One region of the Paenibacillus sp. FSL H8-0283 genome, then DNA from elsewhere that is predicted to be linked to it. Evidence: riboswitches for the same ligand, from Rfam matches in the RefSeq annotation. Region 1 holds a riboswitch; the other holds the start of a gene.
What was found. A riboswitch is a leader RNA that binds a small molecule or an ion and turns the genes downstream of it on or off. The one in region 1 is predicted to bind ZMP and ZTP.

Region 1 (8,197 bases):
TGGAGTTGGGTGACTAGTTTGTTCGCATAACAACGTACTTATAATACAGTAGAGGGCGACTTCGATTCAGGGAGCTGCCCTTTTGATATGAATTAGTGGTGAAATTCCGAGCGAAGTTTGAAGGGCATCCGAGTTGGGACAGGTATGTTATAATTACTTATATTGAATATGGATATGAACTAACCTACTTGAAGTTTAGGAATGATGATATATGAGCAGAGAAAACGAACCAGTGCAACACACCTCTGAGATGAGGGATGGTAGAGAAGAACGTGATATGAAAGCTCCGGGAGAGCTGGTCACCGAGATGTGGGATGTACGTGTCTTGGTGAGCGCTGAGAACGATCACGGATTGGGTAATATTGAAATGTTGGATGTGAAAAAGGGGAGCGCCGATCAACAGGCGCTCGCCGACTTGCAGGCTGCCGCAGCCTGCATTCGTCAAGGTCAGACGGTGGCCTTTCCGACCGAGACGGTCTATGGCTTGGGTGCTGATGCGCGTAGCACAGTAGCCGTGGAGGCTGTATTTGTCGCCAAAGGCCGACCTTCCGACAATCCACTGATTGTGCATATCGCGCACCGTGACCAGTTGGATACGCTGGTCACGGAAGTGAACGAAACGGCGGAAGCGCTGATGGCGGCCTTCTGGCCGGGACCACTGACGCTGGTGCTGCCGGTTAGGTCGGGGGCGGTGTCCCCGCGTGTCACCGCCGGACTGGACACGGTGGCCGTGCGCATGCCGGACCATCCGGTGGCCTTGCAGTTGATCGCGGCGGCGGCATGCCCTGTGGCTGCGCCAAGCGCCAACCGCTCCGGGCGGCCAAGCCCGACACTCGCGTCTCATGTACGCGAGGATCTGGATGGCCGCATCGGCGGCATTGTGGACGGCGGCCCCACCGGGGTGGGCGTCGAGTCCACGGTTGTGCAGGTCGGTGACGACGGTACCGTCACCATCCTGCGCCCTGGCGGCATTACGGCGGAACAACTGTCCGCCGTTGCCGCCCGTGTCGCCACGGACCCCGCGCTACTCGCGGAGGGGGCCGATGGCGTGGGCAGCCCGGCGCCGCGCTCGCCGGGCATGAAGTACACGCACTACGCACCCGCAGGGGCGCTGTGCGTGGTGGAGGGGCCGCCCGCAGCGGTGGCGGCCTGGATCAGCGCCGCCCTCGCAGAGGCGGCGCAGCGCGGAGAGCGCACCGCTGTGCTGGCGTTCGCCGAGCACGCGGAGCAGTACCGCGCCGATGCCGTGTTCTCGCTGGGAGACGCCAGCGAGCTGGAAGAAGCAGCGCGCCGGCTATACGCCGCGCTGCGCAACTGCGATGAGCAAGGCGCCACATATATTGTGGCTGAAGCCTGCTCACGCGAAGGGCTGGGAGCAGCCGTCATGAATCGGCTGCTCAAGGCTGCGGGGAACCAACTCATACAAGTTGGCAACCAGCAACCCTCATAACCTCTCCTGATCATACAGTCAGGAGAGCTAATCACTCTTTTTCCAAAACAAAATCAAGATTCTATAAAGCCAGCAACTGACCAGACATCCGTCGCCGTTTGCCTTTCATCGGTCATGTTTAGGTCCTTGTCCGCATATCGTGTACAAGAACCTTTACGTGACTTGGGGGTATGGGGATGTGGGATGTGTCTGTCCATGTAGGGCAGTTGGTAACCATTTTGATCATGGCTATTGCGCTTGGCCTCGATGCGTTCTCACTCGGGATCGGAATTGGCATGAAGGGCATTCGGCTGCGGGATGTATTGCGAATCAGTATTGTAACGGCGCTATTTCATATCATCATGCCGCTCATCGGCATGTATATGGGCAAATACGTCAGTTCCCTGCTCGGTGACATTACGACGTATGCGGCAGGTGGATTGCTTGTTTTGCTGGGTGCTCATATGATTCTGAATGCATTCCGTGAAGGCGATACAAAGCTGGTGGACCACCGTTCCCTGCTCGGCGTTGTTTTGTTCTCCCTCAGCGTAAGTGTGGATTCATTCTCCGTTGGCGTTTCCTTAGGGATGTTTAGCAGTGATCTGATCTTAACTGTACTTGCTTTCGGTGTGTGTGGCGGGGTGATGTCGGTTATGGGTCTGCTATTAGGCCGTCGGGTGAGCCAGAATCTCGGGGATTACGGCGAAGCCATTGGTGGCGCAATCTTGCTTGCGTTTGGACTTTTGTTTATATTTTAGAATAAAACTTGAAATATCATATCATTCGCATCATATGTAAAATGGGGAGGCTAACACAATGAAACATATTTTATTCGTGTGTACAGGAAATACGTGCCGCAGCCCCATGGCAGAGGGGCTTTTGAGAAAACTGGCATCGGAGCGTGGCATTCAGGTAGAGGTTCGCTCCGCAGGTGTGGCAGCAACGTCGGGTATGCCGATCTCCCGACATGCTGAAGCGGTTTTGAGAGATCATAACGTTGAAGGTCCACCTCATTCCACACAGCTTAGCTCTAACCTGGTAGGTTGGGCCGATCTGGTTCTTACATTAACACGGAGTCATAAGCAGCATGTCATGCAGGTTTTTCCCGATTCAGTCCACAAAACCTATACATTGAAAGAATATGTGGAGGATGATGAACAGGTATTAAGTGATGTTCAGGAGTTGGACAGCCTGTTTGCAACGCTTGAGATGAAACGCGCCCTTGGCCAAGAGATCCTGGCATCGGAGCGTGAGCGAGCCATTGAGATTAGACAACGAATTCCAAGTTTCGACATCTCCGATCCGTTTGGAGGAAGTCGTGATGATTACAATATAGCTGCAGCTGAGATTCGGACGGCATTGGACCGGCTTTTGGATAAGCTGGGATAATTCTGATCCTGCGAGGCAGGTTATAGAAATAGGACACGTGATGTAAATTAACCGTTGATTTTAGCCGCGGGTTGTTTTATGATGAAGGGGAAAACAGGGATCCGGTGTAACTGGCGACGAAGTGGGCATAACCACGATGGAGCACCGGAACAAACGGCCGGTCGCCTGGGCAAAAGAGCAATTCTGCGTTACCCGCAGACTGCTCTTTTTTTCGTCTTTCATCTGATTATTCGCTATAATAGTACCTGAGATGCCGTGCAAGAATACGAAGGACAACCAAGAGACAGCGGGCATGATTTTATCGGGAGGCGATAATAGGATGACTATAGAGTTAGATTCGGAACAACCCGGATTGCAGGAACAGACCGCGTCTATTCTGCATGAACTGGCGCTTGCCGGACAGCTTGGGCCTGGACAGATCGTTGTGATCGGTACAAGCACAAGTGAAGTCGCAGGCGCTCGGATTGGTACGAGTGGTGCCATTGAAGTGGCGCAGCAGCTTCTTGCGGGTATACGCGAGGTGCAGGAAGAGTTCGGTTTTGACACGGTATTCCAATGTTGTGAGCATCTGAACCGTGCGCTGGTAATGGAACGTTCTGTGCTTACTCGACTTGGATTGACCGAGGTTGGTGCAGTACCCGTGCCCAAGGCCGGAGGTTCAATGGCATCCGCAGCATATCGTTCGCTGACCGATCCATGCCTGGCTGAACATGTGCAGGCCCATGCGGGACTGGACATTGGGGAGACGATGATTGGGATGCATCTCCGGCATGTAGCCGTACCCTATCGTACAGCGCTTCGCTATGTTGGAGATGCTCGTGTAACCACAGCGTTGACCCGTCCGAAGTTGATTGGCGGCGAACGCGCGGTGTATCGTATGGAAGAACAACCAGATTCGACATTTTGTGACTAACATATAAAGCGAGACTAATTGGGTTACACTCCTGACTTTGATTGCATCACCATCTTCCGATCGCTGTTATCCCCAGATTTTTTAATTCCCTATTTAAAAGGGGAAATCCGGTGATAAAGGCGACCACTTCGTTTCTTCAGATTGGTGTTGCACTCGCCGTTTTCGTGTAAACATTAGTTTCACTTTATAACTTCACTTATAACTGGGAGGAATTTAATCATGGAACAATTGCGCAAGAATGACCCGGCAGTACTGGAAGCGATGAATCTTGAACTGAAACGTCAACAGAACAACATCGAACTGATCGCATCCGAGAACATCGTAAGTGAAGCAGTAATCGAAGCAATGGGATCTGTTCTGACCAACAAGTACGCTGAAGGATATCCAGGTAAACGTTACTATGGCGGTTGTGAGCATGTGGACATCGTTGAAGACATCGCGCGTGATCGTGCAAAAGAATTGTTCGGAGCAGAACACGTGAATGTTCAACCTCACTCCGGTGCACAAGCGAACATGGCAGTTTATCTTGCAGCGTTGAAACCTGGTGATACTGTACTTGGTATGAACCTTGCCCATGGTGGACACCTCACACACGGTAGCCCGGTTAACGCATCTGGTTTGCTGTACAACTTTGTGGCATACGGCGTACAGGAAGATACATTCCTGATTGATTATGATGAAGTACGCAAAGCGGCTTTCAAACACCGCCCTCGTCTGATCGTTGCAGGTGCAAGTGCGTATCCGCGTACCATTGATTTTGAAAAGCTAGCTTCCATCGCCAATGATGTAGGCGCTTTGTTCATGGTGGACATGGCTCACATCGCAGGACTGGTTGCTGCTGGTTTGCATCCAAACCCGGTTCCACATGCGCATTTCGTAACAACAACTACACACAAAACGCTGCGTGGACCTCGTGGTGGTATGATTCTGTGCCGCAAAGCGTGGGCAGCAGCGATTGATAAAGCCGTATTCCCAGGTTCCCAAGGTGGACCTCTGATGCACGTGATCGCTTCCAAAGCGGTAGCATTCGGTGAAGCTTTGCAACCATCGTTCAAAACGTATGCTGAGAATGTCGTGAAAAACGCACAGGTTCTGGCTGAAACACTGATCGCTGAAGGATTGAACATCGTATCTGGTGGTACAGATAACCACTTGATGCTGATCGACACACGCAGTGTGAACATCACAGGTAAGGAAGCTGAGCATGTGCTTGATTCCATCGGTATTACCGTGAACAAAAATGCCATTCCATTCGACCCTACAAGCCCGTTTGTAACGAGTGGTATTCGAATTGGTACACCTGCTGCAACTTCCCGTGGCATGAACGAAGAAGCGATGGTCGCTATTGGTAAGATCATTGCTAAAACGCTGAAAAATCCAAAAGATACAGCGAAGCTGGATGAAGCCCGTGCAGAAGTGACTGCACTGACAGACCAATTCCCGCTCTATACCGATCTTAAATACTAAAAAACTTTGCTCATGCTGTTTGTATTTGAGATGTTCTTAATGTACACACGCAGGCGGAGCAAACCGAAAGAACCTGAAGAAGCGTAGCGCTCGCCTTTATCCCCAGATTTCAACAATTATAATTGGATCAAAGAAATCTGGGGATAACAGCGATCGGAAGGTCATTCGGTTTGCGGAGCACCATTAGTGTTTACACGTTTTTGAACATACTCAACGACATAACAGCAAGAGCAAAACAGGACCGGATGGATCATTTTCCGGTCCTGTTTTTTATAGGATTCGGTAATCTGTAATGATTGGGTGCCCCTTGATGGTGTAATTCGTTGTTGGTGATGATATAATATACAGGATTTATCGAGCCCATGAATGGTGGCTAGGTATATTTGGAAATGCTGAACATGAAGAACTTACCGGAGGGACAAATTAGATGGGAAAATTAGTAATATGTGATCACCCTTTGATTCAACACAAACTGACGTTTATACGCGACATGCGTACGAATACGAAAGATTTTCGTGAATTGGTGGATGAAGTAGCAACGTTGATGGCTTATGAGATTACAAGAGATGTTGAACTGGAAACGATTGATGTACAGACACCTGTAGCTGCAACACAAGGTAAAGTCATCTCTGGACGTATGCTCGGACTGGTGCCGATTCTGCGCGCAGGACTAGGAATGCTGGATGGCGTTGTGAAATTGTTACCAGCGGCAAAAGTTGGACATGTGGGTCTGTTCCGTGACCCGGAAACACTGCAACCGGTAGAATACTACACCAAACTGCCTACAGACGTAACAGAGCGTCAATTGATTGTAATTGATCCGATGCTGGCAACGGGTGGTTCGGCAATTGCAGCTATTGACGTGCTCAAAAAACGTGGCTGTACCCAAATCAAGATGATGAACCTGGTCGCAGCACCGGAAGGCGTAAAAGCTGTGCAAGATGCACATCCCGATGTGGACATCTATGTAGCAGCATTGGACGACCGTCTGGATGATCATGGTTATATCGTTCCAGGGCTTGGAGATGCAGGAGACCGTCTATACGGCACTAAATAAGCATATTGCATGCGGAGTAGAAAAGAGGCTTGCTCGAATGTCTAACAAAATTAAAGTCATGACGATCTTCGGGGTGCGTCCGGAAGCCATCAAGATGGCTCCGCTTATTTTGGAATTGCAGAAACACCCTGAGTCTATTGAATCTATTGTTTGCGTAACTGCGCAGCATCGCCAGATGTTGGATCAGGTACTTGAAGTTTTCGACATTCATCCCGATTATGATCTGGATGTGATGAAGGACCGTCAGACATTGAATGAAATCACAATTCGTGTGCTTGGCGGTCTGGAGCCGGTGTTAGCCGAAGCTAAGCCGGATATTGTACTGGTTCACGGGGATACATTAACTACCTTTGTAGCGAGCTATGCAGCATTCTTGCAACAGATTCAGGTAGGACATGTGGAAGCGGGGCTGCGGACGTGGAACAAGCTGTCTCCATATCCGGAAGAGATGAACCGTCAGCTGACGGGAGTACTGGCTGATCTACACTTTGCGCCTACGGATTGGTCTTCTTCCAATCTTGCCAAAGAAAATAAATCGGAGTCTAGTACGTACGTCACAGGCAACACGGTAACAGATGTGTTTCAATATACTGTACGGGAGGACTACACACACCCGGTACTTGATTGGGCCCAAGGCAAACGCCTTGTGCTGATGACAGCTCATCGCCGTGAATCTCAAGGCGAGCCTCACCGCAACATTTTCCAGGCCGTCAAACGGATTGCCGACGAATTCGAAGATATTGCCATCGTGTACCCGGTGCATCCAAGTCCTGCTGTGAAGGAGCCGGCTCACGCGATCTTGGGGAATCATCCCCGTATTCAATTAATTGATCCACTAGACGTGGTGGATTTGCATAACTTTTACCCGCACACTCACTTGATTTTGACCGATTCAGGCGGTTTGCAGGAAGAAGCACCTTCGTTTGGTGTGCCTGTGCTCGTATTGCGCGATACAACAGAACGCCCGGAAGGTATTGAAGCCGGAACGCTGGAATTGGTAGGTACCGAAGAGGAACGTGTGTATGAACGGACCAAAGCTCTGCTTACAGACAAAACCCTGTATGCAAGCATGAGCCAGGCTGCCAATCCATACGGTGATGGACATGCTTCGGAAAGAATTGTCAATGCGATTTTGCATCATTTCGGTGTAAATGGTGAGCGTCCGGAATCATTTCACAGAAAATTCAAAAAATAATACATTTTTTCTGACGGATTTATAAAGGGCAAGCATACAGTTAAACTGTACGGTTTACGCGGGTTTATGGGCTTTGAGGGTCTGTATTCCCGTCGTTTCCCCCTTTAAAACGCTAAAATCATTCAATTGACAAAGGCTCTCATCATTCAGTAAAATTAACTGGGATTGCAAGGGTGGCGTGGAAAATGGCCGATTCGAACAAACCAAATTCATCCCGTAACCATGACGATAATGTATGGAAAGCGATGGGACTCGTGACAGCTTTTGGGATCGAGATTGCCATTCTCGCTGTTGCCGGATATTACGCTGGCTCCTGGTTGGACAAGACCATCGGAGGTAACGGAATATGGATCGCCGTAAGCGTTCTCTTTTTTCTTGCGGCAGGCGGTGTAAGCATCTACTTTATCGCGAAAAAAATCATGGGGGAAAGTGATGAGTGAACTAACCAGATACCGCAGATCGATGACTGTTTTCGTCATGTACTTTCTTATGATTTGTTTTCTCGCAGCGGCCTTTATGCCACGTGTGGAGACAATTGCTTTGGGACTGGCCCTGGGTACAGGAGTTAGCTGGATCAACGCATTTTACCTGGGCTACAAAGTAAGGAAAATGTCTGATGATGCGGCAGAAGGTAACTTGAAGCGTGTCAACTTGGGATTTTTGACAAGAGCGGCATTCGCTGTGCTCGGTATATTCATATCGATGCGCTTTCCGCAGTACTTCAATACATATGCGGTTGCAGGCGGT
Region 2 (8,197 bases), 2.5 Mb from region 1:
CCAAGCAATAGCTGTCTCCGAAAGATCATAAGCATCTACCTGATATCCTTGGCGGGTTAAATACAACGCATTTCTGCCCGGGCCACACCCCAGTTCCAGTGCCTTACCGCCGCTCAGCACACCTTCGTTCACATGCGCTACCAGATTCTCATCCGGTTTGTTTGGGAAAAAGGGGATTGGTCTGTTCCGATCCTCATAGAAAGGTTCCCAAAACTGCTTGGCAGATCTGAAATCCGCATCGAGCATATCATATAGATCCTGTACACTTTTAATCGTCTTTTCCACAACCACATTCCTCCTTAACTGCTCCATTCAAACCTTCATTTTCGACTATTCATTCCTCGGCATTTTCGTTAAATCAGCCACACTCTATTATAACATTTTTACCCAGTAGTTCTCTATTTTTCTTGCGTTTTTCTACTCCAAAACATAAGCTTTTTCCCAACAAAAAAACGACCGACATGAATGTCGATCGTTTTTTTGTTGGGGTTTTGTGTTGTAACTTACTTCGCCCGTTCCAAAACTGCAAAGTAATTCCCTTCGTTATCAGCAAAGTTGAAGACACGCCCCGTTGGCATCTCGACAATCTCTCCCACCGTTACATGTTTACCAGCCAAGTCGGCATATAACTGATCCAGATTTTCGGTGAAGAACATTAACGAAGGTGTGCCCAGATTTACACCCGCCGACATCCGTTCAACGAACTCTTTGTCATGGAGTATAATGCTTGTCTGCGAGTCTGCGGTAGGCGCAATCTCAATCCATCTCATGCCCTCGTCAAGGTTTACTTCATCCACAATGTGGAATCCTGCAACTTCCGTCCAAAATGCCAGTGATTCATCCTGATTGTTGACATACAACATAATCTGGCCGACTTTGCTAAACATGCATCATTCACTCCTCTGATCATCTAATCTCTTAACATCCTGCTTATCATTCCTCAAATTCCAATAGAGTATAACATGCAGGACAGCTTTTTGATCATCTTTCTTTGCAAGTCCATGCAACTTAAACTGAAGTACACTTTTATGCTTCCACTTCAATTAGTTTTTTGAAGTTTCCTTATAATGTTTTAACAAGTGAAAGTCTATGAAACCCCGAGGTATAATAGTTCATATCAACACCTTCTTTTTGAAAATTCATTCGTTCATAAAATAGGAGCGCTGCTTCATTTTCTTCATGATCAAGTGTGTAAAGCATGACATCACCACTGCCGAATTCAGCTATTTTTATACATATTTTTGTAATTAGTCCACGTGCTACTCCCTGTCGAAGGTGTGATTTGCATGTAACAACGCCAACGATTTCATATCGGTTAACAGTAGGATGAAAGATATAACCAGCATGACCTATGACAACATCTGCTTCGTCAACCATGACATAATAAGCACTGATACGTTCATCCGTCATTTTTAAAAATAAATCCCAGCGCGCAGGATACTGATCGCGTATAAACGAAGGGAATTGAAAATCATGATCCGTCATCATTTTCAGCACTGCTGGCTGATCAATCGCTTGAAAAAGGCGAATAGTCATCTTTTTATCCCCTACCCTTAGTGTGCATATAGACATCTTTTAAGTTACCAGCTTCATAATATGGATACTCTAGTTTTTGTTGAACTTGAAGGACGATCTCCGTAGACGTTAACATTTCGACCAAGTATAGTCCCAGGTCAATGGAAGCCGTAACCCCCGCACCCGTTACCGTATTACCATCACGCACTACACGCTCTGAGATCACTTCTGCACAATAAGGATTCAATAAATCATAAGCAGATTTGTTGGTAGTAGCCCTTTTTCCATTCAGGAAACCTGCTGCCCCCAATAGTAAAGCCCCGGTACAAATAGATATTTTATAAGTGACATTTTCTGCCGTTCGGACCCATCGCATAAAATCCTCATCAAATCGAAGCGTTCTAGTTGATAATCCACCAGGAAAAAATACTAGATCAAAATCCCCTAGATGAGGTAATACTGCATCGGATTTCATTTTCAGCCCGCGGTCATCTGAAATTTCCTCCTTATCTGCGCAGAATGTCCATGATACGTTTTCCTTTACTTTCAGAATCGCTAGCCAAGTCACTGCTTCATAAAATCCAGCTAAATCCATGCTTGTCATTCCATCAAATAAAACAAACGCCATTTTCATTGCCGCCACCAGTCCTTTCGTTCCCTGAATAATAAATAAAGTGTTTGATCAAAAGATCAAACACTTTGCCCAGGCGTACGGCATATAATATATGTGCTCCCTCGTGGTTCACTCCACGTTTACGCCAGTCACACATAACAGATATTTACAACTAATATACATGACATCTTTCATATTGTATATATTATGAAATTATTGCGTGGCTTTTAACTTCTTCGTAAGATAAAGTACAACATCGTCGTCCATAATCGTTTCTTCACCCGGCTGAATGTAATGATCATGTTTGTGTACACCGTGACCGTCTGGTATGTACCCGCGATGGGCATATAGAACTTGCGCTTTGCCATAATCGGAAAACACACCTACACCAATGCCTGCTACATCCGTTCGTTCCAGAATAACTTCCTCTGCTCGGTCCATCAACCGTGAACCAATACCTTGGCGCTGGAACTTCATTAGTACATTAAAATCGTTAATTTCGGGAATGCCTTGTTCCCTGAAAGACGGGTAGCTGGAATTCCACAATACATTCACGTATCCGGCAAATTCTCCATTCAACTCGGCTACCAAGGTTACGCGTTCCCCATTCTGTTGTTCAGCCAAGTAATGAAGATACTGCTCAGGGGATCTCCCCCAACCCTGCTCCTGAAACGCCTTTGATATGATTACAGGATCGTTCTCATTTAATAGTCTGATATGTACACTCATTGATGAATCCTCCTTAAAAGATATTTCTAATAGCTATATTCCCAATCTATCCCGAAGCGATGTGATGTGAGCAACATGGTGTTTGCCGTGCCAAGCATACATGCCCAGATTGTAATCCAGTCTTGTCGTTTCTTCCGATGAGGGATGATAAAATTGTTTGGCATAATCTGCATCTGTCAGCGCGTTTAACAGAAACACCCAACGACGATGGAGGGCATCCAGAATCTGAAGCGAGAATTCGACATCCAGGTCTCTTGAATCACTCAGTTCAGCCCAGCGCTCTTCATAATAAGGCCGAATCGTTGGTGTATCCTCTGTCAGCGCCAACTTGAAACGAATCATACTGTTCATATGGCTGTCTGCCATGTGGTGAATAACCTGTTTGAGCATCCATCCACCTTCTCGATACGGTAGACTTAATTGCTCTTCACTCAATCCCTTTACCGCTTCTCGTGCGCGTTCAGGCAACTCAGCAATGTCCTGAATCCACTTCTCCCGTTGTGCCAAAGTAACTTCACCCGTGTGTACAAATGGTCCTATCGGAAATCTTTCATCCATCCATTATTCCTCCTTGTTTACATGATTTAAATAACTTTAAGCAGGATCTACAGGGCATATTCCATAAGCCAACAGTCTCGCATCTGTCCTTCGTGCTGCTCATGTTTCTCCAACAGCTTAATCTTTTGGAAACCACATTTCTCATAACAGGATATCGCTCGCAAGTTCCAGGATTGAGGGTCCATAACCACTTTACGGGCTTGTTTTTCATTAATCAGATAAGCCAGCATGGATTGCATCAACTGTGTACCAATGCCTTTATTCCAGTATTCTACCTCACCAATAAACTGATCCGTTCCATAGATGATCTCATCCGTGTCTCCATAACCATACTCCGTTCGTTCTTCTTCCTCAAGCTCATAGAACTGAATGTATCCAATCGGATGTCCTCCATACTCAACGATACAACGAGTAGCATCATCTTTTTGATTGTAAAAATGCTCTCTCACCTGTTCCAGATCATGCGGCCGATCACGCCCTTCATAGTATTGAAGAACTTCCAGGTCTGACAGCCACTTCACCAGATGTTGTTCATCTTCTGTGTCCAAGAAACGTACAGTGATTTCATTCGATTCATATACATTCATCATTCTGATTACTCCTTATTGATCTCCAGATTCTCACTCGTAACCCAACTCAGATCCTTCCCTAACAAATGCTCGTTGTGAACATAATACACCATGGGATTCTCAAGCGGCTGAGTCGTTCCATCCAAAGATCTGAGCGTTAACCGCAACTTGTAACTCCCTATCTCATCAGGTATCGCAAATCCTATCAGGTTATCAGCTGATTTCATGGTTTTCCCCTGTGCCTTCAGATACTTTTCCAGAATGACTTGATCAAGATAGGAGCTGCCAACAGACGAAGGCATGTACCACGCATCATCTTGTTCTTCAGTGAATGTGACCCCTTCCCATCCAGGGATAACGGGATACACCATATGTTGATCCTTGTCTTCTCTTTTTCGCGTTATCTCTAACTCTACCTCAACTACATCCGTATCAATCTGCCTGATTGTGCCTGCCATCACAACATCCTGGGCACTCACACTTGGAATAACATAGCTGTATATGAGCAGAGTCACCAAGAGAATTATCGTTACTCCCGTAATCCAAAATATTGTATTTTTACGCATCTGTCTGATCCTCCCGTCTAATTAATCATACTTCTGGAGTAGCTCCTTCTCTGTTAAAGATTGAGTTAACCTATCCAACTCAGGTGATGCCGTCCAATCACTGGATGTATTCAATCCATGCTTGATGGTATGTATCGCGCTATGTGCAGACATGTATATATTATGATGGATTCCAGGTTGGACAATGATGTGCTCTCCCGCACGTATCACTCGAATCGAAAACATCTGATCGTCTCCATAACTGGCATACGCAATCCATCCGGTTTGCACCACATAAAACTCCGTTAGATTGATATGTACATGACTGTTTTGCCATGCTCCGTGGGAAGATGCAACGGTTCTACAATAGTAACTGCCATCTTCTGTTATCATTTTATATTTCTGTTCCCCGTTAGCCATCTGCTCAAAGCTGGTTTTAACACCCGTTTCACCATATTTCTGTTCTGAAAATTCTGTGTTCAATCGGCTTCACCTCCTCATGGCCTGCCAAATATACTTGCATTCTCTTACAGCAATTCTACCATCAACCTGATTCTCCTTCAGCTTTACTTCCAGCTGTTCCCGGTACTCAGGCTGTGTATAATCCGGGTTTCCCGGGATATCGGAGAGAAAGATGGCAAACTCTTTTTCATCCGAGAAAATCATAAGTGCCTCGTTATATTCCTCAATCTTGATCTCCTTAAAAGCATTTCTTTCCAAACGCTCACGTACCTTTGTTATATCCGTATGAATACCAATCATAACTCCACCCTTTTGCAGCAATCTCCCATGCTCAATAATGGAAGTTGGACCTCTGCGATCATAGATCAGACCAAATTGCTTATCTTCAAATGGCATCTTTTCTTTTGTGCTAACGCAGACAAATTCTACATTTGTTATCCTGCTTGAATGAAGACTGTTCCGAGCTATCTTTATCATCTCTTCCGAATTATCAAACCCCATAATGTGATCGGTATATTCTGACATTTTCAACGTAAACTCCCCATGTCCACAGCCTGCATCGAGCACGGATGTATACTGAGGCAGAAGCTTAATCAACCGCTTTTCAAAAATATCTTCAGCAGTGTTACCTTCCAGCGTATACAAAGCTCTACCCTTGTATCCCCCATTACGTCGTGCAATCATATCGTACCATTCCATGCTCATAGAGTTCCTCCTGACAAAAAATCCCTTTATTTAAACATTCGACATAGGTAAGTCGATTCTCCTGTTTGGATATACGATATATCTTTGCTAAAATATGAAACGCTTCTCTTCCAGCTTCCGTATTAAGGTCGAAGCCGTATGTATCCCATATAATAAACCATCTGATCTGGAGGTTGAGCGCATGTCATTTTTCAAGAAAATGTTAGCCAGTGTAGGTGTTGGAGCAGCCAAAGTAAATACGGAATTGCATACACCAGAGGTCACGCCTGGAGGAATCATCTCGGGGGTTGTGTACATTGAAGGTGGAGATGTGGAACAGAACGTAGATCGAATCTATCTTTCAATCAAAACCCATTACATACGGGAGCACGATGATCGTAAAGTAAAAGAAACAGCCGTTATAGCCAAATATCTGCTCACCGAAGGTTTCACCTTACAGCCTGGAGCCAAATTGGAGAAAGACTTTTCATTTGACCTCCCAGAAAATCTGCCAATTACACTGCATCGTGCAGAGGTATGGGTGGAGACGGGCCTCGATATTTCAAGTGCTGTAGACCCCTCAGACCGGGACAGACTCCATGTTGTTCCTAGCAAAGACATGAACACCGTGCTCGATGCAATTGATATCCTTGGTTTCAAGCTCCGTGAAGTAACCAATGACTATGCGCCGAAGCTGGGCGGTAATCTGCCATTTGTGCAGGAATTCGAATTTGTACCAACAAACAAGTTTCGTGGGCATCTGGATGAGTTGGAAGTGCTGTTCTATCCCATGGGCGATTCGCTGGAGCTGCTATTACAGATCGATCGCCGCGCTCGTGGACTCAGTGGAATATTCTCCGAAGCCATGGGTACGGATGAGAGCTTTGTCCGCCTGCATCTGTATGAAAGACATCTGGCGCGAGGGGCGCATTCTGTCGCTCAAGGACTGGAAGAAATCATTTCCAAACATATCTAATCTATAGTTTGTGTAAACGAATAAAAAACGTCCTCTATCAGACAAATCTGATGAAGGACGTTTTTTCCCTTTTCAAAAAGGGAATTTAAAAAAATTGGGGGATAACAGCGATCGGAAAGTTATTCTGTCATCGGAGTGTCAGTGGAATTATCCTTAGTGAACTTATATATTAATACGCTTCGGTACTTTTTAGACTCAACGTTTCGCATACAAGTTGGGCAAAGGCATCGAAGCTGCCACAGGATCGCAGGCTTTCCAGCTGCTCCTCCTGCCGGATCAATTCTACAAACAGATCATATATCCCCATCGCCTGTTCGTAATCCTCTTTGCAGATAGATAACATAAATACAGCATGTACTTCATTCTCCTCATCCCACGGAATCGGCTTCTCGAGCAGGCATACCGATACGGTCGTACGGGTTGAACTCAGCTCCATGGGATGCGGAATCGCCATGCCTCTTCCAAGCGCCGTTGAAGCCATCTTTTCCCGTTCCTGCACAGCGGGCCAGAACTGCTCCGTCACAATTCCCTTCTCTAACAGTGCTCCGCTCATCTCAGCCATAAGTGTCATTCTGTCAGGCTGATCCGACCGAAACATAAACAACTCTGGATCAAAGTAACGCAGCAATGTCATTTCCTCCTGCTCATCACTGGTTCGCACCAGATGAGTGATCGTTGCCATGTCTCGTTCCGATGGAATCGCAGCAATGACAGCCGACGGCTTGCCTTTGGACTCCCGTAACCGGATCGTAGAAATGACCAAATCTTCGGGCACACTCCCCATCTCCTCGTACTCCCGTAGCGAAACTACACGTGAGACCTCCAGCTCTGCAAATAAAGAACGCAATCTGGATTCAAGAATACGGGCTGTGCCGTATCCTGACCCACAGACGAGTAATACGGATTTCCGTTTGCGATGAGGAATCTGGTATTTACGTTCCAATGCTGCACCAATGTGAAGAGCCAAGTAACCGATCTCGCTGTCATTGATTTCATGAGGTACATATGTCTGTAGCTGTTTCACTGCACTGATCGTAATCTCATAGGCCAGTGGATAATATTTACGTATATGTCCCAGCAGTGGATTCCGCATATTCATGCCATGTTCCAGGCGAGTAATCATGGGCTTCAGATGGGCATACAGATCATTCGGCAATCGTTCATCATCACGCAGATCATAGGTGTACCGATCATAGATATGACCCAGCATCTGCTGTACAGCAACATATAACGGGTCACTTCGAAGTCCATTCCAATCGGTAGTGGTCATTTTTTTGCTAACAATATGCAACAGCAGATAATCTCGCTCTCCAACTGGACAGTGAATGGAATATAACGACTCCAAGTCCTGAATAATCTGCTGTGCAAGTTGCTGATCCTGAACATTGGCCTCCACTTTCTCGAATTGCTCCAGTTCATGTCCCTGCTTAATACGTAGTACCATAACAGCCAGATGCGTAATCAAATCTTTCAGTGCCACATCTGCAATACGAACATCCTGTTGGCCTACATGGTGAATAACGATCTCTCGGATGTGCGCAGGTTC

Region 2: linked by a shared signal. The riboswitch ahead of MHI52_RS08670 (DJ-1/PfpI family protein) and the one ahead of MHI52_RS28355 (TIGR01440 family protein) in region 1 are both predicted to bind ZMP and ZTP.

Annotation. Positions count from the first base shown of each region.
Region 1 is NZ_CP150295.1:6,435,851-6,444,047, reverse strand. It holds gene spoIIR (stage II sporulation protein R) at 1-30, shown strand, start outside; gene MHI52_RS28370 (L-threonylcarbamoyladenylate synthase) at 278-1,450, shown strand; gene MHI52_RS28365 (manganese efflux pump MntP family protein) at 1,627-2,187, shown strand; gene MHI52_RS28360 (low molecular weight protein arginine phosphatase) at 2,246-2,818, shown strand; ZMP/ZTP riboswitch at 2,915-2,996, shown strand; gene MHI52_RS28355 (TIGR01440 family protein) at 3,138-3,731, shown strand; gene glyA (serine hydroxymethyltransferase) at 3,951-5,198, shown strand; gene upp (uracil phosphoribosyltransferase) at 5,626-6,255, shown strand; gene wecB (non-hydrolyzing UDP-N-acetylglucosamine 2-epimerase) at 6,293-7,450, shown strand; gene MHI52_RS28335 (AtpZ/AtpI family protein) at 7,636-7,890, shown strand; gene MHI52_RS28330 (ATP synthase subunit I) at 7,883-8,197, shown strand, end outside.
Region 2 is NZ_CP150295.1:1,883,836-1,892,032, reverse strand. It holds gene MHI52_RS08685 (bifunctional 2-polyprenyl-6-hydroxyphenol methylase/3-demethylubiquinol 3-O-methyltransferase UbiG) at 1-312, opposite strand, end outside; gene MHI52_RS08680 (VOC family protein) at 504-887, opposite strand; gene MHI52_RS08675 (GNAT family N-acetyltransferase) at 1,063-1,536, opposite strand; gene MHI52_RS08670 (DJ-1/PfpI family protein) at 1,541-2,149, opposite strand; ZMP/ZTP riboswitch at 2,210-2,291, opposite strand; gene MHI52_RS08665 (GNAT family N-acetyltransferase) at 2,342-2,857, opposite strand; gene MHI52_RS08660 (YfiT family bacillithiol transferase) at 2,891-3,415, opposite strand; gene MHI52_RS08655 (GNAT family N-acetyltransferase) at 3,463-4,002, opposite strand; gene MHI52_RS08650 (hypothetical protein) at 4,011-4,550, opposite strand; gene MHI52_RS08645 (hypothetical protein) at 4,572-5,012, opposite strand; gene MHI52_RS08640 (class I SAM-dependent methyltransferase) at 5,019-5,696, opposite strand; gene MHI52_RS08635 (sporulation protein) at 5,878-6,651, shown strand; gene MHI52_RS08630 (BglG family transcription antiterminator) at 6,821-8,197, opposite strand, start outside.